Regions from separate parts of the Staphylococcus sp. HMSC071G07 genome, predicted to be linked through region 1. Evidence: predicted binding sites of a transcription regulator. Region 1 holds the regulator's gene; the other holds the start of a gene.
The links. The regulator NrdR, encoded in region 1, represses ribonucleotide reductase genes. The targets are predictions, from matches to a motif close to AACACNATATATNGTGTT.

Region 1 (15,686 bases):
AACGAAGCACAAGAAAAAGCTGAAAAAGATGGTAAAATTATCATCAAAGACTCAATTGCTGACATCTTCTTACAACAAATCTTAACTCGTCCAGCTGATCACGACGTAGTAGCAACTATGAACTTAAATGGTGACTACGTTTCTGACGCGCTTGCTGCTCAAGTTGGCGGTATCGGAATTGCACCTGGTGCAAACATTAACTATGAAACAGGTCACGCGATCTTTGAAGCGACTCATGGTACAGCACCTAAATATGCTGACATGAACAAAGTTAACCCTTCTTCAGAAATCTTAAGTGCCGTACTTATGCTTGAACACTTAGGATGGCAAGAAGCTGCTGATAAGATTACAGAAGCTATTGAAACTACAATTGCTTCTAAAGTAGTAACTTATGACTTTGCACGTTTAATGGAAGGTGCAGAAGAAGTTTCTACTTCAGCATTTGCTGACGAATTAATCAAAAACATTAAATAATTAATTAAACGTACTCATCTTTAATAGATGACTAAGAGGTTAGGCAACCATGCGTTGCTTAGCCTCTTTTTTAATTTTTATAAAGAATCGCCACCATGAAATCAATGTAAATTTCCATTCTCTCATTAAATTTTTATAATGAATTGTTAAGTTTATGTAAAAGGTATTTTAACCTATAATAATTTAAATTAAACTTGGAGTATAAGCGAGTGAATTCAGTTCTGGAGGTATCCTATGTCTTATAAAGTATTAGTTGTAGATGATGAGCAATCAATCGTAACATTATTAAAGTACAATTTAGAACAAGCAGGCTACATGGTGGATGTGGCTTACGATGGTAATGAGGCATTGAGCAAGCTAGAAACATTTAATCCTGACCTCATTGTTCTCGATGTCATGTTACCTGAGAAAGATGGTATTGAAGTATGTAAGACGATTCGTACAGAGAAGAACCTAGTGCCAATCTTGATGTTAACTGCTAAAGATGATGAGTTTGATCGCGTACTTGGCTTGGAGTTAGGCGCTGATGATTATATGACGAAACCATTCTCACCTAGAGAAGTTGTAGCTAGAGTTAAAGCTATATTACGACGTTCAGAAATGGTTCAAACTGCTAGCCAAGACGATACAGATGAAGATATTATCATCGGCTCCATACGCATACGCCCTGATTTCTTTGAAGTTTATAAAGATGATGAGTTATTAGAATTAACACCAAAAGAGTTTGAATTGTTGCTCTATTTAATAGAGCGTCAAGGTCGTGTGATGTCACGCGAACATATGTTGAACTCCGTGTGGAATTATGAGTTTGCAGGTGATTCAAGAATTGTAGATGTACATGTGAGTCACTTACGTGACAAATTGGAAGAGAATCCGAAACAACCGACATTAATTAAGACAGTACGTGGCTTAGGTTATAAATTGGAGCGTCCCAAAGATTAATGCTGAAATTTCATCATAAGCTTCTGCTATTGTTGTGGACTGTTACAATCGTTAGTTTTATCTTACTCGGCATTATTGTCACGCATGTAGTGACTCAGGTTGTCTTCGATAGTCAAGAGCGTGAATTAGCGCATGAGAGTGAGCATTATGTCGATCTGTTCAAACACGGCAAGAAAGATCAACTCAAAAATATTATTGAAAATAAAGCATTGACGGTTGCGATTCATAAGCACGGACAAGAGGTTTTTACTGAAAAGGGAAAAGTAGCCACGAATCCAAATATCACTGAGGAAGCGAATCCGACACATTTTATCTATGATCAACACCAAGGGAAACATCGGTTCACCTCATTAAATCATTCAGGAAATTATCGTGTAATCATCAGCGGAGTAGATGATAAAGTGCACGACTTAAGGATTCAGATATGGAAGTATCTTGCGCTTATCGGTGTAGTGGTCATGATTCTGCTATATTTGATCGTACGGTACATACATCGTTCTTATATTCGTCCAATCAATGATGTGACCTATGCGACATCTCTGCTCGTGGAGGGTCATTATCATATTCGAATTCCTGAAAGTAATGTGAAAGAAACGAAAGCGCTCTTCGTGACGACGAATAAATTAGCGCGACAGCTTCAACGACTCAATCATGCTCAGAAGTTGCAAGCACATCGACTGACGACTACGATAGAGAATATTCCAAGTTCTATCTTGATGATTAATAACCGAGGAGAAGTGGTGGTAGTCAACCAAGCGTACTATCATAACTTTAAGCCTACCGCTTCACTGAAAGGGGAGCGTTACTCCACATGTCTTAACCCTAAATTACAACAATATGTAGCCGAAAGTTTCAAGACTGAAAAACCGATGTACGAACAAATTAATCTTCAACTGACAGAGGTTCACGACAAATACTTTGACATGGCTTGTGTCCCTGTCCACTCTAGCAATCAGAAGTATCTCTATGGCATTATCGTCGTTCTTCACGATATCACACAGTTGAAGAAATTAGAGAATTTACGTCGAGAATTCGTGGCGAATGTTTCCCATGAGTTAAAGACACCGATTACGTCTATTAAAGGCTTTTCTGAAACTCTGCTTGATGGCGCAACGCAAGACACTGACTCCCTAGAGATGTTCCTCAACATTATTCATAAAGAATCCGAACGCATAGAATCGCTCGTTTCAGATTTACTAGATCTTTCACATATAGAGCAACAAGCGTCGCTAACGACAGAACGGTTAAACATGTCTGAACTGACGCTTGAAGCCGTATTGAACTTGAAGCATCTTGCGTCGGAGAAAGCGATTCAAATCATTGATGATATTGATGAAGATATCTTTGTGAAGGGTCATCGTGACAAACTTATGCAGGTCATTGTGAATCTAATTTCTAATGCGATTAGTTATTCTACTGCTGAAAGCCAAATACAAGTGAGGTTAACTCGTCTCATGCATCAATGTTTATTAGAGATTGAAGACCAAGGGATGGGTATTGCGCCCGAAGATCAATCACGTATTTTCGAACGTTTCTACCGTGTGGATAAAGCGCGAAGTCGTGACTCTGGTGGAACGGGTCTCGGCTTATCGATTACGAAACATATTATTGAAGCGCACGAAGGTCAGATTGAAGTCGACAGTGAGTTGGGCGAAGGTTCAACGTTTAAAGTGACTTTAGATTTGAGTGAGTGATGTAAGGGTTTTGTTGATCCAGAACTTGAGGACTGTTTTTGTAAAAGTAAGGTGAGTATAGCTGTTAAAATTTCAATTTATCTGACGAGTTCTAAGCCTATTTTGGAGTGGCAAGTATCTCAGAATAAGGGATGCTTGTCACTTTTGTGTATTATAAATACGTTTCAAAATATGCGTTCAATCTCACAATTGTTGTTGTTAACAAGCGAAATTTCAATACCTTTTACTCAGTACAGCTTCTCATTTTGAAAGAGCTTTTAACATGTTTATAAGTATTTCCTTAACTCACGGTCATCCAACTGATCTATTGCTTATAGGTTCGGGTGAACTTCGGTTTATGGTAAAATGGGAGTAAACGAACGTTGGAGGTTACAAGATTGAGTAAATTAGTCTTAGTTGACGGCAATAGTTTAAGTTTCCGTGCTTTCTATGCTTTACCGTTATTACAGAATAAGGCCGGCATACATACGAATGCGATTTATGGTTTCGCGATGTTGTTAGAGAAAATATTAAAAGAAGAGCAACCGGACCATTTCTTAGTTGCATTTGACGCCGGAAAGACCACTTTTAGACATCAAACCTATGGTGATTACAAAGGCGGTAGACAGAAGACGCCTCCTGAATTAAGTGAGCAGTTTCCATACATTCGACAACTTTTAGATGCGTATCAAATCAAACATTACGAACTTGACAATTACGAGGCCGATGACATCATTGGTACGTTGAGTAAAGAAGCCGATCAAGCTGGCATGGATACCATCATCATTACCGGCGACCGAGATCTCACTCAACTTGCGACAGAACGTGTGACGATTTACTACACGAAGAAAGGTGTTACTGACGTCGATCATTATACACCTGAGTTTATTGCGGAGAAATACAACGGTATTCAACCTAAACAAATTATTGATATGAAAGGTCTGATGGGTGATACTTCAGACAACATTCCTGGCGTGGCAGGGGTAGGTGAGAAGACAGCGTTGAAATTGTTAAATCAATTTGAGTCTGTTGAAGGTGTTTATGAACATATAGATGATGTATCAGGTAAAAAGTTAAAAGAAAAGCTAGAGAATGGTAAGTCTGATGCGTTGATGAGTAAACAGTTAGCGACAATAAACGTGGATAGTCCACTAGAAGTTAACTTGAAAGATACACAACTTCCAGAATCTATTGATGAACAAGATAAAATAGAATTGTTCAAGAAATTGGAATTTAATCAGCTACTTAACAATTTAGATGTTGAATCTGTTGATAGTGGAGATACAGAATTAGATATTGAAGTTCAAACTTCGTTAGACGCTATTGATTATACTCAACTCGCCTCAGCTACGATCCATTTCGAAATTGATGGCAGTAATTATCTGAAAGATGATATGCTTAAATTCGGTATTTATGCGCAAGATCAACATGTAGTGGTTGATGCTCAAGCAGCTGCGGCGCATGATGCTCTAGTTAAATGGTTGGAAGATCCGAATACTGAGAAAGTGGTTTATGACGCTAAGAAAACTTATGTCGTTGCGCATCGATTGGATATTCAGATTGAAGGCATCCAATTTGATGCTATGCTAGCAAGTTACATTATCGACCCATCACGTTCTATTGGTGATGTGAAGTCTGTTGTTGAGCATTATAACCAATATTACGTACCTTCAGAGATACAAGTTTATGGCAAAGGTAAGAAACGTGCGGTGCCTGAAGATGATGTTCTGAACGAATACGTAGGTAAGATTGTTCACAGTATTTCAGAAAGTAAGCCAGAAATGATAGATCAGTTAACAGCGCATCAACAATGTGAATTACTCAATGATATAGAGTTGCCACTTGCTCGCATCCTTAGTGAAATGGAAGAAACAGGCGTTTATACTGATCGATCTGACTTAGAAGAAATGGAGCAAGAAATTAAAGAGAAACTTGACGTTTTAGTTCAACAAATTTATGATGCGGCTGGTGAAGAATTTAATGTGAATTCACCTAAGCAATTGGGTGTGGTACTCTTCGAAAAACTTGAACTCCCTGTGATCAAGAAGACGAAGACGGGTTACTCAACAGCTGTAGATGTGCTTGAACAACTTCAAGGTGAACACCCAATTATCGACTACATTCTTGATTATCGTCAGCTTGCGAAACTTCAATCAACTTATGTTGAAGGCTTACAGAAGATGATTAGTAAAGATCAACGCATCCATACGCGTTTTAACCAAACACTTGCGCAAACAGGTCGTCTCTCATCTGTAGATCCTAACTTGCAAAATATTCCTGTACGTTTAGAAGAAGGGAAACGCATACGTAAAGCATTCAAACCGACACATAAGGACAGTGTCATCTTCTCAGCCGACTATTCACAAATCGAACTACGCGTACTGGCACATATCACAGGCGATGAAAGTATGAAACAAGCCTTTATTCATGATCATGATGTGCATACGGCTACGGCTATGAAAGTGTTTAATGTGGAAGCGGATGAGGTCGACAGTTTAATGCGTCGTCAGGCGAAAGCAGTTAACTTTGGTATCGTTTACGGTATTAGTGACTATGGTCTTAGCCAAAGTCTAGGTATTACGCGTAAACAAGCGAAGCAATTTATCGATGATTATTTAGATAGCTTCCCAGGCGTGAAAGAATATATGCATAATATTAAAAAAGAAGCTAAAGCGAATGGGTATGTTGAGACATTGCTGCACCGTCGCCGTTATTTACCAGATATTTCAAGTCGCAACTTTAATATGAGAAGTTTCGCTGAACGTACAGCAATGAATACACCGATTCAAGGTAGTGCAGCAGATATTATCAAACTCGCGATGGTCAATTACGCGAATGCTATTCAAGATAGTGACTTTAATGCTACGTTATTGCTTCAAGTTCACGACGAACTTATCTTTGAGATTCCAAAGGACGAAGTAGATGCGTTTAGTGAATTTGTGATTGATATTATGGAACATGCATTAGAGCTCGATGTACCATTAAAGGTTGAATCTAGTTATGGTGCAACTTGGTATGATGCGAAGTAGAAAGAAGGTGAGCATATGCCAGAGTTACCAGAAGTTGAACATGTGAAGCGAGGTATCGCGCCTGGTGTAGAAGGTACTACGATTCAAGAGGTACAGTTTTCAGAACAGGTTAAGCTAGGTAAAAATAATCAAAGAGAAACGATTATTAAAGGACTGGAACTGGATACCTTTAAAACGTTTACAGAAGGTTATACCATTAATCATATTGAACGTCGTAGTAAGTATATTTACTTTCATCTACAACGGGGTGACGAGACACGTATCATGGTAAGTCATCTCGGTATGACAGGCGGGTACTTCGTAGTCAACGAATTAGATGATATAGGTAATCATAATTATCGTAAACACTGGCACGTCATCTTTCATTTAGATAATAACAAGATGTTAGTGTATGCAGATATTCGTCGATTCGGTGAAATACGTAACATTCCAGAATTAGCAGCCTATCCACCTTTGTTAGAAATTGCACCGGAACCGTTTAAAGAAGAAGCGTTACAACATTATCTATCTTATTTTAATGAAAGAAAATTTCTTAAAAAACCAATTAAAGCTATGATTCTTGATCATCGTGTGATTGCTGGATGCGGAAATATCTATGCATGTGAAGCGCTCTTCCGTGCTGGTATCCATCCTGCTCGCAAAGCCAATAGTCTCACGATGCAAGAACGCAAATTATTATTCTATTATATTAGAGAAGTATTAGAAGAAGGAATCCGCTATGGTGGGACAAGTATTTCCGATTATGTTCATTCCGATGGACGGCGTGGTGAAATGCAAAACCGCTTAAATGTCTATAAGCAAGACACATGCAAAGTTTGCGGAACTCCTATCGAAAGGCAGGTTATTGCGACTAGAAATAGTCATTTCTGCCCAGAATGTCAAAGTTAAAGAAAGAGGGAAAGTATGCCTAAAGTAATTGGACTTACAGGTGGAATTGCGACAGGCAAATCTACCGTTTCAGAACTACTATCAGCTCACGGTTTCAAGATTGTGGATGCTGATATCGCTGCAAGACAAGCAGTCGCGAAAGGTTCACATGGCTTAGAACAAGTCCGCGAAGCCTTTGGCGATGATGCGATCACAGAAGAGGGTGAGATGGACCGCGCTTATGTGGGCGATATTGTTTTTAAACAACCTGAGAAGAGAGTTGAACTCAATAATATTATTCACCCCATCGTGCGTGAAATTATGGACAAAAAGAAAGCGGAATATGTGGCGGAAGGTCACAATGTGATTATGGACATTCCCTTATTATTTGAAAACGAACTACAGGATACAGTGGATGAAGTGTGGTTAGTCTACACCTCTGAAAGTATTCAAATCGATCGTCTTATGGAAAGAAATGATCTTTCTGCTGATGATGCCAAGGCTAGAATTTATAGCCAAATTTCAATTGATAAGAAACGTCGCATGGCTGATCATGTTATTGATAACCGTGATAGCAAATTAGAGTTAAAACAGAATCTTGAACGCTTGCTACTCGATGAAGGTTATATTAATCAAACGCTTGAAGATGACGAGGATGAAGCACAAGCTTGATGTAAAATGCATGCGTCTTTGAATGAAATTGAATAAAGTATAATGTTCGCTTATGCATCGGATATGTGATAGTTGAACAGATGCGAAGTAGCTATAGAAATCTCAAATTATGAGGCGTTTCTATAGCTATTTTTCGTTAAAAGGTGGAGAGTGGGAGAGTCTCACATCTCGGTAGTGAAATAGTGGGCAAGCGTAGAAAGTACCATGGTTGGGATATAAATGTAAGTAAGTTACTAATTTAATATGCATTGAAAGGTGATAGTGCTATATAGATGTTCCCTAATTTATAAATATCAGCCGACACGTCTATGTAAGCTTTTTCATAAAGTTTATAGAAACCGCTTTCAAATTAGTAACTTTATGTTATACTAATGCCATAAAGTATAACACATAATTCGAGGGGTGCTTTTTTTATGTCGACAAATATTGCAATTAATGGTATGGGTAGAATTGGCAGAATGGTGCTAAGAATCGCATTGAAAAATGATAATTTAAACGTAGTCGCAATCAACGCGAGCTACCCAGCTGAAACTATTGCGCATTTAATCAAACACGATACGACTCACGGTAAGTTTGATTTAGATGTCGAAGCGACAGACAATGGTATTAAAGTAGAAGGTCATGAAATCAAATTACTCGCTGACCGTAATCCAGCTAACTTGCCTTGGAAAGATCTCAACATTGACATTGTTATTGAAGCAACTGGTGTATTTAACCATGGTGACAAAGCACAAGCACATATTGATGCTGGCGCTAAAAAAGTCTTACTTACTGGTCCTTCTAAAGGCGGTCATGTTCAAATGCTCGTTAAAGGTGTTAACGATAGCGACTTAGACGTTAATGAATACGATATCTTTAGTAACGCTTCATGTACAACAAACTGTATCGGTCCAGTTGCGAAAGTACTTAACGACCAATTCGGCATCGATAATGGTTTAATGACTACAGTTCACGCGATCACTAATGATCAGAAAAACATCGACAATCCTCATAAAGACTTAAGACGTGCACGTTCATGCAACGAAAGTATCATCCCAACTTCAACTGGTGCTGCGAAAGCATTGAAAGAAGTGCTACCTGAACTTGAAGGTAAATTACATGGTATGGCTTTACGTGTACCAACTAAGAACGTGTCACTTGTTGACTTAGTTGTAGACTTAAACAAAGATGTCACAGTAGATGAAGTCAACCAAGCATTTAAAGACAACGATTTAGGTGGCGTGCTTGCAACAGAAGATGCACCACTCGTTTCTTCAGACTTTAATACAAATCCACATTCAGCAATTGTTGATACACCAAGCACTATGCAAATGGGTCCTCGTAAAGTGAAAGTCATTGCTTGGTACGACAACGAATGGGGTTATTCAAACCGTGTTGTAGACATTGCTGAACAAATTGGCCAAGCGCTTTAATTAAAGTTAAGTCAGTAATTAAACATATTTTAACACTAACATCTTTAACCAGTAGGGTAGGTTACCAATAAGTTATAAGTGTGATTGATACAATAAATTGAATGAAGGTTTGTCTCGGATTGAGATTCGTCTCCCGAGGCAAGCCTTTTTATTATCTAAGGTAAAATGACAGAGGAGCGTAGCAACTCAAGAACACATCGCCCTTCACAACTACACTCTGTTGATTCAAAGCATCGTCGTAGGCCTTTCTTTAGTCTCATAATTATTTATAGTATAATAATGTGTAATCTAGAAGAGAGGATGAATATCGATGAAGTGTCCTAAATGTAGTGCGACCAATTCTCGCGTCGTTGATTCACGTCATGCGGACGACGTCAACGCGATACGTCGTCGTAGAGAATGTGAGAACTGTGGTACGAGATTTACGACGTTTGAACATATCGAGAAACGACCACTCATCGTAGTGAAGAAAGATGGAACGAGAGAACAATTTCTACGCGAAAAGATCTTAAATGGATTAGTACGTTCTTGTGAAAAGCGCCCCGTTGGTTACCAACAACTCGAGGAAATTACCAACCATGTAGAATGGAAGTTAAGGCACGATGGTCACGCAGAAATTTCTTCTAGAGAAATCGGTGAACATGTGATGAACCAACTCATGCATGTCGATCAGGTATCTTATGTACGCTTTGCTTCAGTATACAAAGAATTTAAGGATGTCGACCAATTGTTAGCTTCTATGCAAGGTATCTTGTCGAAAGATGAGCGGAGTGACGATGAATGAATTTAAAGTCTAAAGATTATGGTTTGAGAGCTAAAGATGACTTTCAAATCCTACGCCAATTTCAATTTCATAGTAACCATATGGATATTCTTAACCGACTCTTCACACCTCTCATAGGCTCTAGCAGTACGGGGTTGTATATTTATTTAGATCAGTTTAGTGGGCAAGCGTCGCAATCAGAGCTGACACATTATACGATTATGAGTGAGCTCAAGATTAATTTATTAGAATTTCGCAAGCAAATGGATGTGCTTGAAGCGATAGGACTAGTGAAGACATACGTGCATCATGATACGGCACATTCGCATTTTATCTATGAACTCATTCAACCACCAACAGGTAAACAATTTTTCGATGACCCGATGTTATCAGTCTTTCTATATAGTGAAGTAGGACATCAGCGTTACCATCAATTAAAGCGTTTCTTTGCATCTTCTAAGACACAAGTTGACTTGAGTCAGTTTACGGAAATTACTCGTAAATATACAGATGTATTTAATATTCCGCATCAACGCGTGCCTGACACAGACATTCAAGTGACAGAAGAACAAACATATCAAGGACTTAATTTGTCAGACGTCGAATTTGACTTTGAAGCGTTGTATGATTTACTGCAATCGCATTTTATCAGTAGTAAAATTATCGGCAGTCAGACGAAACAACTCATTACGCAGCTCGCAACACTATATGGACTGACGCCTGAAGCGATGAAGAGTATTATATTAAAATCACTTACAAGCGACCAAGAACTCTCTTTCGAAGAGTTGAGAAAGCATGCACGGACGTATTACTTGATGGAACATGATCAGCAACTTCCTAACATTCAAGTTAAACAGCCTGCACAAGCCAATACACAAGTACAAGGAACGGCTAACAGCGCAGCAAAAAATGAAGAAGACGAACTTAAACCAGGGTCGGATAGCTGGTTAGAATTACTCGATAACACGAGTCCTATTGAAATGTTAGCGTCGTGGTCAGAATCAGAGCCGACTGATCATCAGAAACGCATGGTCGAAGAACTGGTTGAACGCGAAAAGCTTTCTTTCGGCGTAATCAACATCCTCTTGCAATATGTCATGCTGAAAGAAGACATGAAGTTGCCGAAGAATTATATTATGGAAATTGCTTCGAATTGGAAGAAAAAGGGGTATACCACTGCTAAACAGGCTTATCAACAAACCATGCAGCAAGAATCGAAGAAGAAAGAGAAAAAAGCACAACCCCAAAGAAATTATCGACCACAATATCAACCTTATTCACGAGAGTTAACGCCTGAATGGCTGAAAAATCGTGAGCAACGGTCGCAACAAAAAGAAGACTCATCCAATGAAGAACACGATGAACAGTTTGAAAAGGAACGTCAAGCCTTCCTACAAGACTTACAACAGACATGGAATGGAGGTAAGAAAGAATGAAGAGTTTAAACGATATATTAGGGAATTCGAAAGATTTAAATCAGCGACTTGAAAAGATTAAGAGAGACGTCATTAAAGACCCTGATGTCAAAGCTTTTCTTGAAGCACACCGCTCAGAAATCACTAATTCTATGATTGATAGAGATTTAAATATTCTTCAAGAATATAAAGACCAACAGAAACATTATGATGGCCATGCATTCGAAGATTGTCCGAACTTCGTTAAAGGGCATGTACCAGAACTCTATATTGAGAATGGTCATTTCAAGATTAAATACCTTCCATGTCCTTGTAAGATTAAACATGACGAAGCAAAGTTCAAAGCGCATTTAATCACTTCTCATCATATGCAACGTGCGACTTTAGATGCTGAATTGAAAGATATTTATACGAATCGTCGTGATCGCCTTGATGTTGCTATGGCTGCGAATGATATTTGCAAACGTATTAAGAGTGGAGAGACAGAGTACTTGAAAGGATTATATTTATATGGTCCTTTCGGTACAGGTAAATCATTTATTCTTGGTGCAATGGCGAATCAATTGAAGAGCGAGAATATTCCTTCCACTATGGTCTATCTACCAGAATTTATTCGCACGTTGAAGAGTGGATTTAATGATAACAGTTTTGAAAAACGTCTTAATCAAATCATGAAAGCCAATGTCTTATTTTTAGACGATATCGGTGCAGAAGAAACGACACCATGGGCACGTGACGAAGTGATAGGTCCGCTACTTCATTATCGCATGGTTCATGAATTGCCAACGTTCTTCAGTTCAAACTTGAATTTCAAAGAACTTGAGCATCACTTCTCACTCACACGTCAAGGTGCAGAAGCAACCAAAGGTGCACGCATCATGGAACGTATTAAATCACTTGCGCATCCCTATTTCCTAGAAGGCGTGAATTACAGGGATATTTGAAATTTATAATAGATAGTGTATAATAGGAATAAATCTAAATCGACATGAAACGTTTAAGGATATGATAAACAAAGCTCTGTTACACAGAGAGTTAGCGGTGCTGAGAGGCTAATTGACATCTTTGTTTGTTACTCCCTTAATGACTGATATTTGTAATGAATATCCGGCTCAAGACCGTTATCTTAAGTAAAGTGAGATATGTGAGTTTATGTCACACTACTTAAACCTACATATCTAATTAGGGTGGTAACACGGCGTCCTCGTCCCTTTATGGGTGAGGGCGTTTTTTATTTGAATCAATATACAAAAACCTAGAATCAGGGCATCTAAGAAATAGAAGCTTGAATAACACTGCGTTTCATGTCGACGAGATCATTAAGTATCAATAGGAGGGTTCTAGATGGAACAGATTAATATTCAATTTCCAGATGGTAATAGTAAAGCGTTTGATAAAGGCACAACTACAGAAGATATCGCACGTTCTATTAGTCCTGGATTGAGAAAGAAAGCGGTCGCAGGTAAATTCAACGGACAAATGGTAGATCTTACTCGTCCACTTGAAACAGATGGTGAGATTGAAATCATCACACCGGGAAGTGAAGAAGCATTAGAAGTACTTCGTCACTCCACAGCACACTTAATGGCACAAGCATTGAAACGTTTATACGGTGATGTGAAATTTGGTGTAGGTCCTGTCATTGAAGGTGGTTTCTACTACGACTTCGATATGGATGAACGCATTTCTTCAGATGACTTTGAAAAGATTGAAAAGACAATGAAACAAATTGTCGATGAAAATCATCCTATCGAACGTCATGTCATATCTCGTGATGAAGCGAAGGACTTCTTCAAGGACGATCCTTACAAATTAGAACTGATTGATGCGATTCCGGAAGATGAAAATGTCACACTTTATTCTCAAGGTGAATTCACGGATTTATGCCGAGGCGTGCATGTTCCATCTACATCTAAAATTAAAGAGTTTAAACTTTTATCTACAGCTGGTGCGTACTGGCGAGGAGATAGCAACAATAAAATGCTACAACGCATCTATGGTACTGCGTTCTTCGATAAGAAAGACTTGAAAGCACATCTTCAAATGCTTGAAGAACGTAAAGAGCGTGACCACCGTAAAATTGGTAAAGAGATGGATTTATTCACTAATAACCAACTCGTCGGCGCAGGTTTACCACTATGGTTGCCTAATGGTGCTGTCATCCGTCGCGAAATCGAGCGCTACATTGTAGACAAAGAAACTAGCATGGGTTACGACCACGTTTATACACCTGTTATGGCGAATGTAGATTTATATAAAACTTCAGGTCATTGGGATCATTATCAAGATGACATGTTCCCACCGATGAAACTCGATGAGAATGAAGAGATGGTGCTACGTCCAATGAACTGTCCACATCACATGATGGTTTATGCAAACAAACCACATTCTTATCGTGAATTACCAATTCGTATTGCGGAACTTGGTTTACAACATCGTTACGAAGCAAGTGGTGCAGTTTCAGGTTTACAACGTGTACGTGGCATGACTTTAAATGATGCGCATATCTTCGTACGTCCAGATCAAATTAAAGAAGAATTTAAACGTGTTGTTCAACTTATACTAGATGTGTATGACGACTTTGGTTTTGAAAACTATAGCTTCCGCCTAAGTTATCGTGATCCAGAAGATAAAGAGAAATACTACGATGACGATGATATGTGGAACAAAGCTGAAGCGATGTTGAAAGAAGCAGTAGATGAGTTTGGTTTAGAATATGAAGAAGCGATTGGTGAAGCGGCATTCTACGGCCCTAAACTCGACGTTCAAGTTCAAACTGCAATGGGTAAAGAAGAAACATTATCTACTGCACAACTTGACTTCTTATTACCACAGAAATTCGACTTAACTTACATCGGTAATGATGGGGAAGAGCATCGTCCTGTAGTCATTCACCGTGGTGTAGTATCTACTATGGAACGTTTCGTCGCATTCTTAACTGAAGAGACTAAAGGTGCCTTCCCAACATGGTTAGCACCACGTCAAGTTGAAATCATTCCAGTTAATGTCGACTTACACTACGATTATGCACGTGCTTTACAAGATGAATTGAAATCCCAAGGTGTACGCGTCAATATCGATGACCGTAATGAAAAAATGGGTTATAAAATTCGTGAAGCACAAATGCATAAAGTACCTTACCAAGTTGTCGTAGGAGACAAAGAAGTTGAGAATAATGAAGTCAATGTTCGTGAATATGGTTCTAAAGATCAAGAGACTATGGAGAAAGATGATTTCATTTGGAATTTAGTTGATGAAATTCGTTTGAAAAAACAACGCTAAACTTGAAAAAGGATAAGGTTTACTGTATATTAAAATCTAGTCAGATAGAAATTTGATGAATATTACAATAAGAGTTAGAGGTTGCGACTTCGATGAGTAATTGAGTGTAGGCAGAATGAGGCTGAGGAAACTCAAATGAAAGGCGAAGTCGCCGAAGCGATATCCATTGTCATTCATTGATATCGTTGGGTCAGACATCGAAAGGTGCTGGACTGTCACAATTGTGATGTGCTACCTATAATAAATCTTCAATCGGTTGCATATCCAAAGGGTATGCAACCTTTTTCAATAGGATGATAAATAGAGAAATAACCGAATAGCGAGCACTAGTGAAAGAGAGTAACCTCTAAAGACTAGAAAGGGAGCTTCTATGGAGAAACATTCAAATCAGAACGAAGGGATTCAAAGAGGTCTGAAAGATCGTCATATTTCGATGATTGCGATTGGAGGCTGTATCGGTACAGGGTTATTTATGACCTCAGGTGGTGCGATTCATGATGCAGGTGCACTCGGTGCATTATTAGCATACGCCATCATTGGTGCCATGGTCTTCTTCTTAATGACCTCACTTGGTGAAATGGCAACCTACTTACCAGTTTCCGGATCATTCAGCACTTACGCTACACGTTTCGTCGATCCATCTCTTGGCTTTGCCTTGGGTTGGAACTACTGGTTTAACTGGGTAATCACCGTCGCTGCAGACGTTACGATCGCCGCTCAAGTCATTCAGTATTGGGCGCCGATGAAAGGATTAGCAGCGTGGGGTTGGAGTTTAATCTTTATCGTGATTATCTTTGCGCTTAACGCATTGTCTGTACGAGTTTATGGTGAAAGTGAATACTGGTTTGCCTTGATTAAAGTAGTCACAGTTATTATCTTTATCATTATCGGTTTACTCACTATCGTGGGTATTATGGGAGGTCACTACGTTGGCTTCGATACATTTACGAAAGGTGACGGACCTATCCTCGGTAATGGGGTAGGCGGCAGTTTACTGTCCATTCTAGGCGTATTCTTAGTCGCTGGTTTCTCATTCCAAGGTACTGAGCTTATCGGTATTACAGCTGGGGAATCTGAGAATCCAGAACGTGCCGTGCCGAAAGCGATTAAACAAGTCTTTTGGCGTATTCTACTCTTCTATATTATCGCTATCTTTA
Region 2 (15,686 bases), on a different contig from region 1:
ACTTTGAGCTACAAACAAACTGATCCAACTCAAACACAATGTGGCAGGGAAAATATATTTATGCTCATAAGTTCGCATTAATTCGTGGGCGATGTTTACTGTCATTAATCCTAAGAATGCAATAGGACCTACCAGTGCTGTCGAAAGCGACACGAGAACCGCAACCATGATCAGTAACGTACGTGTCATCCACTGATAAGGTACGCCAAGGTTGATCGCTTGTGCTCGCCCTAGTAATAAGACGTCTAAATATGGAATGAGATAGAAAGTCAGTCCGATAAGAATAAGTAAGATAATCGCTGACAAAGTCATTAAACGCGGGTTCGCTGCGTTAAAGTTCGCAAACATCGCACTTTGTACTGCAAGGAAATCTTCCGGGTCAATGATGAGTTCCAAGAAGCTTGTAATACTTCTGAAGAACGTACCCATAATGATTCCGACGAGTAAGATGAAATAGACAGAAACATTCTTCAGACGAAAGATACCTTGGAATAAAATGAGTGCGAAGCTAATCATCGCTAATACGGTAATCCCAAAGTTGAGATAAATATTCGTATTGAATAATGACTGTGCGCCAAATATAAAAACTAATAAGACTTTAATAAACATGTAGACTGCATCTAATCCCATAATAGAGGGCGTAAGCAAGCGGTTGGTTGTAATCGCCTGGAAGATAACGACAGAAGCAGCGATTGCGCCACCGACGATGAACATTAATATCAACTTCTTCATCCGAGCAGGTAACTGATAATGGATGATGTCGAAATTAAGTCCAAGGAATAAATACAACGCACCACTTAGGATAACCACTGCTATCAGTATCGCTAATTTGAGATTGAGATTAATTCGCATAGTGACGGCGTCCTTTCAATAGCATTATGAGGAAGATGACCGTACCAAACACGCCAATCGTTAAACCGATGTTGATTTCATATGGGTAAACGACGAGACGTCCGATAATGTCTGAGAACAATACAAATATCGCTCCGAGCATTGCTGTTTGTGGTAATGCATGTTTCAAGTGATCCCCTCTAAAGATCGCTACAATGTTAGGCACGATGAGTCCTAGAAATGGTAATGTTCCTACAGTTACGACTACTAGCGCAGTAATTGTCGCTGTGATAAACAAGCCAATGTGAATAATGCGTTCATAGTTGACACCGAGATTATTGCTGAAATCCTTGCCCATACCCGCTATCGTAAAATGATTCGCAAATATGTAAGTGAGTATGAGAAGCGGAATACTAAGGTATAGAATCTCATAACGGCCACTCGTAATGATGGCAAAATTACCATTGAGCCAATTGCCTACACTCTGGACGGTATTCGTTTGCAGAGCCATAAACGTAGTGAAACTTGAAACGATGCCACCAAGCATAATCCCCATCAAAGGTACAAAGATGACTTCTTTAAAGCGAATCAATTGAATGAGCTTCACAAAAAGGAATGTGCCACCAATGCTAAGTAAGACAGCAAATGCGAGCTTGATGAGTATATTCTCTTGCGGGAACCAAATCATCGCTATCAAGATACCGAGCTTAGCCCAATCCATCGTACCTGCTGTAGTTGGACTCACAAATTTATTCTGCATCATTTGTTGCATAATCAGACCCGCTAACGCTAATGTACTTCCACTAATAAGAATGCTAATCGTACGTGGAATACGACTCGTTAAGATAATATGAAGTTGTGTTTGTGTTAAATGTCCAAGATCTGAAAGAGGTATTTGCTTAACACCGATAAGTAGGGATAACAGTGTTAATAGGATGAGAAGTAGGAATAAAGTGAATCGGTTAATAATCCCTCGTAACAATAGTCTCCATTCCTTTATCATAGATTAAAAAGCGATAATGATAATCGTTATCATTAAGCATAAATCTAGTTTATCATGAAATTCAGATATTTCAATAGCCTACGATAAAATCATAGATAAATCGTATAGTTAGAGTATATTTACAATTGAATAATTTATGATAGAGAATTTTTTGTGCAGAATGTTTTATAACACTTCTTTTTCAAATAAAAGTAGATAGAGAAAATAATTATTAGAAGGCAAAAATAAGTAAGAAAAAGAGCAAGACATGCCAATGATACTGCCCTGCTCCTAAAATAATGTTATCAAGATCATGCATGACTATTTTTCGTCATCAAATATGAAGTCTTCATCTTGTAGCGCTTCTACATTAAGTGCAAGTGTGTAACCATCACCTTTAACTGAGAAGAAGTCATGGTTTTTAGTTGAAGTGTCTAACGCGTTCTCAATAATTGGGTTGAATTCGCGTTCTTCAAAGTAAGGTTCAAATCCTAAGTTAGATAATGCTTTATTGCCGTTATAACGCACGTAATTAAGGACATCATCTGTTAGTCCAATGTCATCATATAATTTGTGAGTATAAGATACTTCATTTTTATATAAATCTTCGAGCAAACGATACATTTCTTGGTCTGCTTTTTGCTTTTCACTCTCAGAAAGCTCATTGCGTAAATGTTGTGCATCTAAACCAGTAAACACACCATGAATTGACTCGTCGAGCAATATTTTACGGATAATTTCTCCAGATGTTGTCATCTTACCTTGACCTGCTAAATAAAGTGGATAATAGAAACCAGAATAGAATAAGAATGTTTCTAAGAATACACTTGATACTCGTGCAATATATTGATCGTAGATTGAAGCTTCTTTGCCCCATAATTTGTGATAGTTACCCACAATAACGTCCGCTTTATATTTTAGATGTGGTTCTTCAATCACCCACGTATCTAGAAGATAATTCGTTTCACTAGATGGTAATAGCGTTGTAAAGATGTGAGAATAACTTTTCGCATGAATTTGCTCCATCATGGCCATAAATGAATATACTGCTTTTTTACGTAAATCAGTTGTGTGCATCATGACGAGAGGCATACCATCATCGGCTTGGTGCGTATCTAGACCAGTTAAGCCTGCAAGAGCATATTTGAAGGCGTTCTTTTCTTCATCTGTTAATGTCTTCCAACTTGCAATATCTTTGGAAACCTTAAATTCTGTTTCCACCCACATTTGCGATATGTTTTGGCGCCAGAACATGTTGGTCATATCTTCTTGCGTATTCCAATTGACTGCTTTCATGTGTTTAACGTCTCCAATCTCATTTAAATATTGTATGTATGATTAAGTAGGAAAGATGAGCACCGAGACAAGAATAGTGCCAACACTCTCCTACTTAATCTACTTCATGCTTGAAAACAATACGTACTACTTTATGCTTAGATTATTTACTCACAATGCTTAAACTGAGCAACTTGTACACTCTTCTACACTTAATAGTTTGTTACGTGTGTAGTAAAGTGATTTAAGCCCTTTATGATGGGCATAAACATATAAGCGTGACAATTCACGTGTAGATACTTCAGAGTTAACATAAAGAATCGTTGAAATACCTTGGTCAACGTGAGTTTGAATTGTTGAAATTAGATCAATTAATTTCATTTGATCTGTATTAAATGCTGACTTGTAATACCACATTGTTTCTGGTGATAAGAACGGCATAGGATAGAATGTTTCTGAGTTACCATAAGTACGACGTTCAATTTGGTCAACGATAGGCATTACAGATGGTGTCGCATTCTGCACATAAGAAATACTTTGTGTTGGCGCGATAGCAAGACGATAAGCATGGTATAGTCCATGTTCTTCAACTTGTGCTTGCAATGCTTTCCAATCTTCAGGAGTAGGAATGTCTAATCCTTCGAATAAACGTTTCACTTTCTCATATTTCGGTTCAAATGTTTGTGAAGTGTAGAATTCGAAGTACTTACCATTCGCATAATCAGATTTGTCAAAGTCCTTGAAGATTGTTTGACGTTCTTTAGCGATTTCCATAGAACGTTGGATTGAATAATAGTTCAACATCATAAAGAAGATATTCGCGAAATCTTTCGCTTCTTCTGATTCATAACCGATCTTATTCTTAGCAAGGTAACCGTGAAGGTTCATCGCACCTAAACCTACGGAATGAAGCTCACTATTCGCTTTCTTAACACCTGGCGCGTTTTGAATGTTCGCTTCGTCACTCACAAATGTTAAAGCGTCCATACCTGTAGCTACAGAATCTCTGAATTTACCTGATTCCATAACATTAACGATGTTTAAAGAACCTAAATTACAAGAAATATCCCTTTTAATATCGTCTTCTACACCATAATCGTTGATGACAGATGTTTCTTGAAGTTGAAAGATTTCTGTACAAAGGTTGCTCATCTTGATTTGGCCAATATTAGAGTTAGGGTGTACTTTGTTGGCATTATCTTTGAACATTAAGTATGGATAACCAGATTGTAATTGCGTTTGTGCGATAAGGTTTAGCATTTCACGTGCGTCTTTTTTCTTCTTGTCAACATTAGGGTTAGCAACAAGATCATCATAATATTCGTCTAAATTTAAATCGTCTAATGTTACACCGTACTCTTTGTAAACTGTGTGTGGTGCGAACATGTAGAAATCCTTACCTTCTTTAGCTAAATCAAAGAATTTAGAAGGCACAATGAGACCCGTAGAAATTGTTGATAGACGAAGGTCTTCGTCAGCGTTAACTTTCTTCGTATCTAAGAACTCTTCAACATCATAGTGGAAGATGTTAAGGTAAACTGCACCTGCACCTGGACGTTGACCGAGTTGGTCAGCATAACTAAAGCCACCTTCAAGGGATTTCGCCACAGGTAACACACCTTTAGCTACACCTTTAATACCTTTAATCGCTTCACCACGTGCACGTAATTTAGATAAGTTGATAGCCACACCGCCACCAATTTTACTCAATTGCTTAGCCGTAGAATCAATAAAGTTGATTGAGTTCAAGCTGTCATCTACTTCTAATAAGAAACAAGATACGAGCTCACCACGACGCGCACGACCTGCGTTTAAGAACGTCGGTGTAGCAGGTTGATAACGTTGTTCAACCATACCTGAGATAAAGCGTTTCGCTAAATCAACGTCGCCATCTGCTAAGTAAAGTGAAACGATAGCCACGTGTTGATTATAATCTTCAAGAATATTCTCTTTGTCATTCGTCTTCAAAGCGTAGTCTTTATAGAATTTACTTGCTGACATATAACTTGCAAATTGGAAGTTAATGTTTTTCGCATAATTTGTCACGTCAACAAGTTGGTCTTCCGTATATTTCTCGAATACATTGAAATAGAAGTCATTATCTACGAGATAATGTAAGCGTTCAATTTCACTATCGAAATAGATGGTCTTGTCATGAATCTCTTGTAGATAGACTTCTAAAGCTTCTTGGTCTTTCTCTAAGTTGAAGAATCCATTGTCTTTCCTCTTTGTCACTTCATTATTTAATTCAATATGATTGTATCTTTTCTCGTCCATAGTCTTCATTAACCTGTCCCACCTTAACTTTAAATTCCTCAACATCACTGTTTGTTCCTTGAACTTCGAATTTCATTAGCAATGGCACTTGATAGTCTTCAGAAATGGTAATACCAGCTTTAGCGAAATTCTGTCCCCAATTTCGATTACCACTGGCTGCTACCGCTTCTAAATGTTCACTGTTGTGATTCAAGAATGACTGCACCGGCTCAGGCACTTCTCCGAAACCGATTGTTCCAGTGACCAATATATAGGGTTCATCTATACGATCTGTACAGTTAGCTTGAGTGATTTCTAAAGTATCTTCGAGTTCAGTACGCTGTATGAAACGTCTCACATTTCCTGTAAATGAGAAATAGACCACTTTCATTGGCTCACCTTCTTTCTAATTATGTATATCATTCAGGTGTTCGCCTAAACGACTGTCATTCTTATTTTCTTATCTTGGGTTGTCCATTGCATTTCTACCACAACATATAGTGTTAATAACCTAGCAAGTGACCATGTAATTTAGCATCTATTTGATAGCGTTACCCTATTTCAAGGGATAAATCACTTCTTCTACGTGTTAAATTACCTCTTTATAGTCATTTTATTAAAATGACTATTTCGCCACAAAACACAACATGTTGTGTTTGTTTTTAAGAATTCGTACTACATTATGTGTTTCATTATACATAACTGTGATTCCATTTTAAAGAGATACTCACATGTCAGTTTGATGTCAATTTTGTATCAATTTATATAACTCGCACCACCACACGCTTTTAATCTCAAAAAATGAAACGAAAAAATTTTATTTCGTAAACCAAAGGGTTTTTGGTTGCATTTTCATAAAAAGCGTGTAACTACGGTGTCGCTTAAGATAGAGCAATTCGGCGTTTTCAGTGAGTTACCATACATTTTAAAAGATATAGAATAACCCCCTAGTGTATACTCGATGATAATCGAACGTTTGTTCGTATAATCTATATTATCCTACTCCTGAAATTTTTGCAACCCTCATTACATGAATATTTTTTTATGCTAAGATAGATACGTTAAATTTATATGAATGAGGCGATATCAGTGAATCCTAAAGTGAAAGGTATTATAGCGATTCTGATTTCCGCAATTGGCTTTAGCTTCATGTCTGTGTTCTTTAGACTAGCGGGTGATTTACCCGTCTTCCAGAAGTCTCTTGCTCGAAATCTCGTCGCTATGTTTATCCCTTTATTTTTCCTATATAAATACAAACAGCCCTTGTTCGGTAAGTTGAGTAGTCAACCTCTACTCATTGCTCGTTCGGCTCTAGGGCTCACAGGTGTGCTATTCAATATTTATGCCATCGACCATATGATCTTAAGCGATGCTGATACATTGATGAAACTCAATCCGTTCTGGACGATCTTGCTCAGCCTGTTCTTCTTGCGTGAGAAGATCTTTAAGTATCAGATTATCGCAATGATCGTCGCAATCGCAGGAATGCTCTTCGTCGTGAAACCTGAATTCTCTTCTGCGATGATTCCTAGTTTAATTGGTTTAATGTCCGGTATCTTTGCAGCAAGCGCATACACATGTGTTCGTGCATTAAGTACGAGAGAAGCGCCATACACGATTGTGTTCTACTTCTCATTCTTCTCTATCATCGTACTGATTCCGTTCACGATCTTTACTTATGAACCGATGTCATGGCTGCAAATGCTTTATCTCTTAGGTGCAGGTTTGAGTGCTGCTGTAGGTCAAATTGGTATCACTCTCGCGTACAGCTTTGCACCAGCGAAAGATATTTCTATCTTTACTTACGCATCAATAATCTTTACGGCGCTATTCGGCTTTATCCTGTTCGGCGAGTCACCAGACTTCTACGCGATGTTAGGTTACGTTATCATTATTGGTGCAAGTTATTACATGTTTGAAAAGGCACGTCGACAACCACGCAAATCTCAAACGAATTCAAATTAAAGGAGTATGATTATGGCTCAAGGACGCAATCAAGAAGAACTTGAAGATATCACGTTATTAGGTAACCAGAATAATCAATACGATTTCGACTATCGCCCTGATGTATTAGAAACTTTCGACAATAAACATCAAGGCAGAGATTATTTCGTGAAGTTTAACTGTCCAGAATTCACATCACTCTGTCCTATTACAGGTCAACCTGATTTCGCGACAATTTATATCTCTTATATTCCTGATGTTAAAATGGTCGAATCCAAATCACTGAAACTTTATTTATTCAGCTTCCGCAATCACGGTGACTTCCACGAAGACTGCATGAATATTATTATGAATGATCTCATTGACTTAATGGATCCACACTATATTGAAGTTTGGGGTAAATTCACGCCACGTGGTGGCATTTCAATCGACCCTTATACGAACTACGGCCGCCCTAATACGAAATATGAACGTATAGCTGAACATCGTTTAATGAATCATGATTTATATCCTGAAAAAGTCGATAACCGTTAATTTCATACTATGAACTACATCCCATCAGTTCCTATCTACATTATGGAGTTGATGGGATATTCTATTATCACACGCGTCTCCCCCCTCTTTTTAAACACCTCCCAACTTACTCATAAAATTCCTAAAACATTCATAATTCACTAAAAAGTTAACACATTTATTACTATAGTTGTTGTAATTTTCGCAAAATAGTATTACGATAAAGTTTACTTTAACACTTAAACAATATAAAAGAGGGATGCTTATGAACAGAGCACAACACACACGCGAAGAAATCCTTAACAGTACACCACGTAAAGGTTTCTTCGGACATCCAAAGGGGTTAAGCACACTCTTCTTAACCGAATTCTGGGAACGCTTTAGTTATTATGGGATGAAAGCCATCCTAGTCTATTATCTATACTATAGTGTGTCTAAAGGCGGATTCGGTTTAGACGAAGGTGTAGCTTTGCAAATCGTGTCCATCTACGGAACGTTGATTTATATGAGCGGCATTATCGGGGGATGGATTGCCGATCGTATTACTGGTACGCAACACGCAGTCTTTTACGGTGGTTTCTTGATCATGATTGGTCATATCCTGCTATCTCTACCGAACAATTTAACGATGGTTATGATTGCATTACTATTCCTCATTTGCGGAACAGGGTTACTGAAACCTAACATTTCAACGACTGTCGGTGAGCTCTACGCTCAAAACGATGCACGTAGAGATGCTGCATTTACCATCTTCTACATGGGTATTAACTCAGGTGCATTGCTTTCACCACTCGTGACAGGGTACTTACAGGCGCGCTTTAGCTTCCATTTAGGTTTCCTAGTTGCAGCAATTGGTATGTTCTGTGGCTTAGTGATTTATGTTGTGACGCGTAAAAAGTATTTAGGATTAGCTGGTTTATCTACACCAAATCCTTTAACGAAACAAGAGATTAAAAAGACGTCTCTTTATGCAGGCGTCGTCATTATCTTGATTGCACTTTATCTCATCATTTTACAATTCAATAACGCACTCACACTACAGAACTTTAGCTTATTTATTACGATATTAGGTGTCATTCTACCGTTCGTCATTATCGTTAACATGCTCGTCAGCAAGGATGTGACGAAAGTAGAACGTTCTCGTGTATTAAGCTATATTCCGTTATTTATTACTGCCGTTGCATTCTGGATGATTCAAGAACAAGGCTCTACCGTTCTAGCAAGCTTCGCAGATAACAAGACGCAGCTGGATTTAGGGAAAGCGACAAATGGACTGATTCACTTCCATGTACCAGCAGCTTGGTTCCAATCCTTTAACCCTATCTTTATCGTAGCTTTAGCACCGGTCTTTGCTGCACTGTGGGTCAAACTAGGGAAGTTCAATCCGCCAACAGTACATAAATTCGCATTAGGCACTATCGTAGCTGGATTATCATTTATCGTTATGTATATCCCGCTTTCTGGTCCTCATAGTTTAATCAACCCGTTATGGTTAATACTGAGCTATTTACTCATTACGATTGGTGAGCTATGCATTTCACCAGTAGGTCTATCTACAACGACGAAACTCTCACCAGTCAGCTTTACAGCACGTATGATGAGCTTGTGGTTACTCGCCGATGCGACTGCACAGGGTCTCAACGCCCAACTTGTAGTGGTGTATACGAAGATATCTCAAATGGACTACTTCCTCTATTCAGGAATCGTTGCCATAGCTATTGGAGTTATACTCTTCCTTCTCTCTCCTTTAGTTAAAAAAGGAATGAAAGGTGTATTCTAAACGAACCTTTAGAAATCACATTATAAATAAGTATTAAATTCACCTAATCTCAAGAGCCTATAAATGACAAGTTACGATCATTTATAGGTTCTTTTTTTATCCCATCATTCCTATCATTTTAATTCAAAAACACCAATTTTCAACAATCTTGAATTCATTTTCTTACGTCAAAAAGGCGATGAACATCAGGACTATTCCCTCTTATCTTTCTTTAATTAACCTCACTCATATACTTAAATTTCACAATTTTGCCAATATTATTATTTTATGAATATTATTGAAACAATGAATTAATAAGAGTAGAATTTATTTAATACTCTTTTTAAAGGGGAGAAAGGATGGGAATGTTATGAGAGAAACGAAGAATCATGAACAAGCAGTTCAAACGATTCCTCAGAAGGGATTCTTTGGTCATCCAAAAGGTCTAGGTGTACTCTTCTTCGTAGAATTCTGGGAGCGTTTCAGCTATTACGGCATGCGCGCCCTACTCATCTTCTACATGTACTACTCCATTAAAAACGGTGGCTTAAACATGGACGAAGGTACTGCCCAATCGATCATGTCCGTTTATGGAGCGCTCATCTATATGACTTCAATTTTAGGAGGATGGGTTGCCGACCGACTCACAGGTACACGTTCTGCCACGTTAATCGGTGCAGTTCTTATTATAATCGGGCATATCTGTTTAGGTTTACCCTTTGGCATGGCAGGATTGTTCTCATCAATGTTCTTTATCATTGTGGGGTCTGGTTTGATGAAACCCAATATTTCTAACATCGTAGGACGTTTATATCCTGAAAATGACAAACGTATCGACTCAGGTTTCGTTATCTTCTATATGTCAGTGAATAGCGGTGCATTAGTCGCGCCACTAATTCTTAACCAATTTATCGATAATGGTAATTTCCACATTGGTTTCTTAATCGCAGCATTTGGTATGGCACTTGCACTCGTGTGGTACTTACTCTTTAATCGTAAAAATTTAGGACAAGTGGGATTGAAACCTTCAAATCCTTTAACAAAAGCAGAGCGCAAAAAATATAGTTTAATTTTCGGGTTAATTATCGCAATAATTATAATATTGTTAATTGTGACTGGTTTAACAGGCACACTTTCATTCGGTCTTGTAAGTACTGCCGTATTAATCTTAGGCGTGGCTTTACCGATTGTATATTTTACTATAATGATTCGCAGTAAAGAGGTCACAGATGTAGAACGTTCACGCGTTATCTCATTTATCCCCCTCTTTATACTCGGGGTGATCTTCTGGGCCATTCAAGAACAGGGCGCGAACGTACTAAATTTATACGCTCTGAAATACACAGATATGCAATTGAATCTCTTCGGTTGGACTACAGAGTTTGGTAAAGCTTATTTCCAATCTATTAACCCACTGTTCATCGTGCTACTCGCAGGTATCGTGTCTGTGATCTGGATGAAGATGGGTTCTAAACAACCGAGTATGGCCGTGAAATTCGTTCTAGGTGCTTCACTCGCTGGGCTATCTTACTTCTTAGTGGCTGGTGTAGACTACGCGACAGGTGGACATGCACAAATCAGTGTGAACTGGGTTATTATTTCATATATCGTGTGTGTTATCGGGGAGTTATGTCTATCTCCTACTGGTAACAGTGCGGCCGTTAAGCTCGCGCCGAAAGCTTTCAACGCTCAAATGATGAGTGTGTGGTTACTGACAAATGCGACAGGTCAAGCATTGAACGGTTCACTCGTGCGTTTGATTAAACCTTTAGGCTATGCCAACTACTTCATCTTTATTGGCGCTATCGCCCTAGTGGTGAGTTTGATTACATTAGCGTTTGTTCCGAAGATTAATAAAGGCATGCGAGGCATTAAATAAAGTAACCTTTCAACTTCTTATGGGTAGCAGAGTTATGATAAAGTAGAAAGCAAGTATGATTTTATTAAGCTAACTTAACATTCAACTAGGACGTTCTTAGTTAAAATGCTACAGCATCATGACACAACTTGACGTCCTAGTTTCTACCCAAGAATACAAAGAAATGCGGTGAAACATTTGTCTAGACAATACAATCATGGTGTGCTTTTTTACCACGAACATTCCGGCCTCAACGATATTTACGGTGGCATCGGCACAGTGGCACAATATTTATCTCAAATGTGCAAACACCTTTCTATTCAACTGAGTGAAGAGGAAGGCAATATCATCGATTACTGTGAAGCCATAAAAGCTCATGACTACGGTTCAGATATTGATATCTTATTTATCCTTGGCGGAGATGGTACCGTTAATGAGCTCGTCAATGGCGTAATAACGCATCAACTTGATATCCCTATTGCCATCATTCCAGGTGGAACGTTCAATGATTTTACTAAAACGCTCAACCTCGATGGAGATTATACTAAGGCGAGTGAGCAACTGCTCGAGGCACGTCCACAACGCTATGACGTGATTAAGGTCAATGGGCAATACGCGCTCAACTTCGTCGGTATGGGGCTGATTGTTCAGAATGCGAAGAACGTTCAGTCAGGAAATAAAGATATCTTCGGTCGCTTAAGTTATATCGGTTCTACGGTTAAAACGCTCGTCAATCCTGTGAAATTCAACTATCATATCGCTGTCGATGGCGAAGAAACACAGGGTCAAACTTCAATGCTCGTCATTGCCAATGGACCTCACATCGGTGGTAACCGTATACCGCTGACAGATCTATCGCCAAGCGACGGTTTCCTTAACGCCTTTGTGTTTAAACATAGTAAGATGAGCGTCTTCAACGACATCTTCAAGAAGCGCGACAGCATGAATTGGAATCGCGTGACGAAAGGTATTACGCATCTTCAAGGACGCAAATTTAGGATTACGACGGACAAGCATCTTGATGTTGATATGGACGGAGAGATTGCTTTATCGACGCCACTAGAGATTGAAGTCGTGCCACAAGCCATTGAAATCTTAACTTTGCCTGATTAGTTGTTTAAAATAACTAAACACTGTAACTTTAATAAGCTCCCTTGCACGTCATTTAGGTATGCAAGGGAGCTTGTATATTAATAGGTTTATTTTTTACCCAAAGTGATTCATTATTTTAAAAAGTACTCAGCAACATCTTTCCATCCGCTCACTCGAGTGAAACGGTCTTCAGATGCATTGTGCGGTGCTGTGAACATAATAGGTTTGCCTTCAAAGATTTCTAATTGTCTTGGATTGTCGTCTATTAAATAGTCTGCTTTAACGATATTTTTACGGCCACAAAAGACGAAATGTTGGGGATCTAAAAATGGGAAATACGTACGTAACCATTCGTATTTCTCTTGAAACGACGTCGGAACGTCCATCGCCGCTGTGGCGATATACACATCGTAATGCTCGTTTAACTCTCGCACAACCTCTTGTGCATTGTCCATCACATCTAAGTTAAGGAAAAAGCCAGGTTCGCGAAGAATTTCAGGTAATAAACCATCGTGCTCAGGAATAACATGCTTTAATTTCTGTCCATCTAACATGCCGTAAGTAATCCCTAAGTTTAAACGTTCATTCACAGTGTTCATCATTGCACCGAGCGTATCTGCAAGTACTTCGTCCATATCAATTGCAATAGATTGTCTTGTCATAACATCATTTCTTCCTTTCTGTTCACCCTCGATTATAGCAAAGATAATATAGAAATGGGAGCAAGACAGAAATCTTTGATTTCGTTGTCTTGCCCCCGCGAGGATGACTAGAGTTCGAGAAAAGCGAAGCGTCATCTCGAATTCAGACATCTACCGCGTAGATGTAAATTTAGAAAAATACAGTACGTAGTACATTGATTAGTTACACACAAATACATAGACAGCAATCTATTTGATTGCGTAGTCTTTCCCCCGCAAGGATGTCTAGCATAATCAATAGCTGCTAAGCCATTGAGTGTACAGACAGCTACTGCGTAATTGCATAAATAGAACTAACAGTATCATACATTTACTTTCAACGGTAATAAGTTAATAGACAGCAATCTACTTGATTGCGTAGTCTTGCCCCCGCAAGGTTATTTACTCGTCATACTCAAATTGACGCAACACTTCTACCATTCGATCATTCTGTTCCGGGAAACCAATCGTAATTCGCACCCCATTCGGAAATTCTCGCGTGATACATCCTACTGATAAAAGTTGTTTAAAGAGTTCGTGTGGTTGTGACGTACGCACAAAGACGAAGTTCGTTTGACTTGGATAGAAATGACGACTTTCTGGAATTTGATAGAACTTGTCTCTTTCGCGTGCATTGCGCTCTCGAATTTGAGCTAAATATTCTTGGTCCTTACAAGCAGCGACAGCCGCATGTTCTGACAAGCGTCCCACATTAAATGGCGGACGAATAATATTGTACTTTTTAACCGCTTCTGAATTCGCAACTACATAACCAATACGCATACCAGCTAAGCCATATGCCTTTGAAAAAGTACGGAGTAAAAAGGCATTATCAAATTCTTCTTGTAATGCTAAAGTATCTGGGAAATCCTTTGCTGTGACGAACTCAAAGTAAGCCTCATCAATCATTACAGGAACGTCGTTAGGTACGCGAGACAAGAAGTCACGTAACTGTTCATGTGTGAAATAAGTACCCGTCGGATTGTTTGGATTACAAAGCCAGATGAGTTTCGTATCGTCATCCACTTCTTGCAGAATACCTTCTAAATCAAACTGGCCATCTTGTAAAGGAACTTGAACTACCGTAGCCGCTTCAACTATAGCATTATGATAATATTGTCCAAAGGTCATTTCACTCGTTACAATCTTGTCCCCTGGCGTTAAGACAGCACGAGAAATCATGAGAATCACTTCGTCCAATCCAGCGCCGAATAAGATGCGGTCCGCGTCGATGTTCAGATGTTGACTCAACACTTCTCTAAGTGTCGGAGAACCGGTTTCAGGATAGTAGAAGAGCTCATCTAAATGTTGCGTGATGGCTTCTTTCACTTTAGGTGATGGGCCATATAAATTCTCATTTGATGCTAACTTGTGCAGTTCACCTTCTACGCCATATTTCTCCTTTAAACCTCTCGGAGAAAGACCTGGTTCATATGCTGATAATTGATTAATTTGTTTTTTCATAGTGGTCCTCCTTTATTTATCTGAAATTTCAAAAGTTAATCACTATTATACGCGCTCGCCTAGCAGAACACAATATAATCAGTTTATTCCATTAAAGAGGCATAGAATAGAGATACACGAAATGACACCTCACAATAAAAAGAGCAGGACGATACAATCAACTTGATTGCGTCCTACTCCAATCACTACTTTACTTGTTATTTTATTAAATGATGTTGTTCTAAATAATGTTTAGCAACATCATACGGATCTTTCTTCTTCACCGTAACTTGATAGTTCATTTCTTGCATGTCTTCATCTGAAATCTTACCAGCGAGTTTATTTAAAGGTTTCTTCACTTCTGGATGATCTTTAAGATATTTCTCTTTAAACATCGGCGCACCTTGATATGGTGGGAAGACATTTTTATCATCTTTCAACACTTTCATATGATACTGTTTCAATTCTGCATCTGTAGAGTACGCATCGATAAGATTGATGTCACCTTTCTTCACAGCTTGGTAACGTAATTTCGGTTCCATCGTCTTGACGTTATCGAAGTGCAAGTCGTAAGCTTTTTTAACTGCTGGATAGCCATCGCCACGATCATTGAACTCTAACGTAAAGCCTGGTTTAATTTGATCCTTGACCTTGTCTAAATCACCAATCGTTTCAATATGATGTTTCTTGGCGAAATCTTCTTTCACAGCCAAAGCATAGGTATTGTTATATTTCATCGGCTTCAACATCGTCATATCATATTTCTTCTCTAGACTCTGTTTCGCTTGATGATAAACTTTCGGCTCCTCTTTCGATTTCAGATCTTCTTTCGTCAATTCGCCTAAGACTGTTCCTGTGAATTCTAAATAACCGTCGATATCGTCCGATTTCAAGGCGTTAAAGAGGAAGGACGTCTTGCCCATACCATCTTTCACTTCTACAGTGTCGTCGGTTTCGTCTTCGATCAGAATTTTATACATATTAGTGATAATAGACGGTTCTGAGCCTAATTTACCTGCAATCGTGATATGTTCACCTTTGTTAGATAAAAGT

Region 2: nrdI (class Ib ribonucleoside-diphosphate reductase assembly flavoprotein NrdI) is a predicted target of NrdR. The motif match lies at 5,984-6,001, and genes of this name have one in related genera.

What each region holds. Positions count from the first base shown of each region.
Region 1 covers NZ_KV804750.1:38,992-54,677, forward strand. Annotated here, with positions in the region: gene icd (NADP-dependent isocitrate dehydrogenase) at 1-474, shown strand, start outside; gene HMPREF2802_RS00205 (response regulator transcription factor) at 709-1,416, shown strand; gene pnpS (two-component system histidine kinase PnpS) at 1,416-3,110, shown strand; gene polA (DNA polymerase I) at 3,488-6,118, shown strand; gene mutM (bifunctional DNA-formamidopyrimidine glycosylase/DNA-(apurinic or apyrimidinic site) lyase) at 6,134-7,006, shown strand; gene coaE (dephospho-CoA kinase) at 7,022-7,657, shown strand; gene gap (type I glyceraldehyde-3-phosphate dehydrogenase) at 8,071-9,069, shown strand; gene nrdR (transcriptional regulator NrdR) at 9,380-9,853, shown strand; gene HMPREF2802_RS00240 (replication initiation and membrane attachment family protein) at 9,850-11,268, shown strand; gene dnaI (primosomal protein DnaI) at 11,265-12,191, shown strand; gene thrS (threonine--tRNA ligase) at 12,592-14,529, shown strand; lysine riboswitch at 14,597-14,771, shown strand; gene HMPREF2802_RS00255 (amino acid permease) at 14,900-15,686, shown strand, end outside.
Region 2 covers NZ_KV804768.1:451,289-466,974, forward strand. Annotated here, with positions in the region: gene HMPREF2802_RS06545 (iron chelate uptake ABC transporter family permease subunit) at 1-852, opposite strand, end outside; gene HMPREF2802_RS06550 (ABC transporter permease) at 842-1,834, opposite strand; gene nrdF (class 1b ribonucleoside-diphosphate reductase subunit beta) at 2,135-3,109, opposite strand; gene nrdE (class 1b ribonucleoside-diphosphate reductase subunit alpha) at 3,269-5,374, opposite strand; gene nrdI (class Ib ribonucleoside-diphosphate reductase assembly flavoprotein NrdI) at 5,337-5,735, opposite strand; gene HMPREF2802_RS06570 (DMT family transporter) at 6,434-7,309, shown strand; gene queF (preQ(1) synthase) at 7,322-7,822, shown strand; gene HMPREF2802_RS06580 (peptide MFS transporter) at 8,067-9,581, shown strand; gene HMPREF2802_RS06585 (peptide MFS transporter) at 9,931-11,439, shown strand; gene HMPREF2802_RS06590 (diacylglycerol/lipid kinase family protein) at 11,617-12,531, shown strand; gene HMPREF2802_RS06595 (5' nucleotidase, NT5C type) at 12,642-13,172, opposite strand; gene hisC (histidinol-phosphate transaminase) at 13,593-14,654, opposite strand; gene HMPREF2802_RS06605 (ABC transporter permease/substrate-binding protein) at 14,852-15,686, opposite strand, start outside.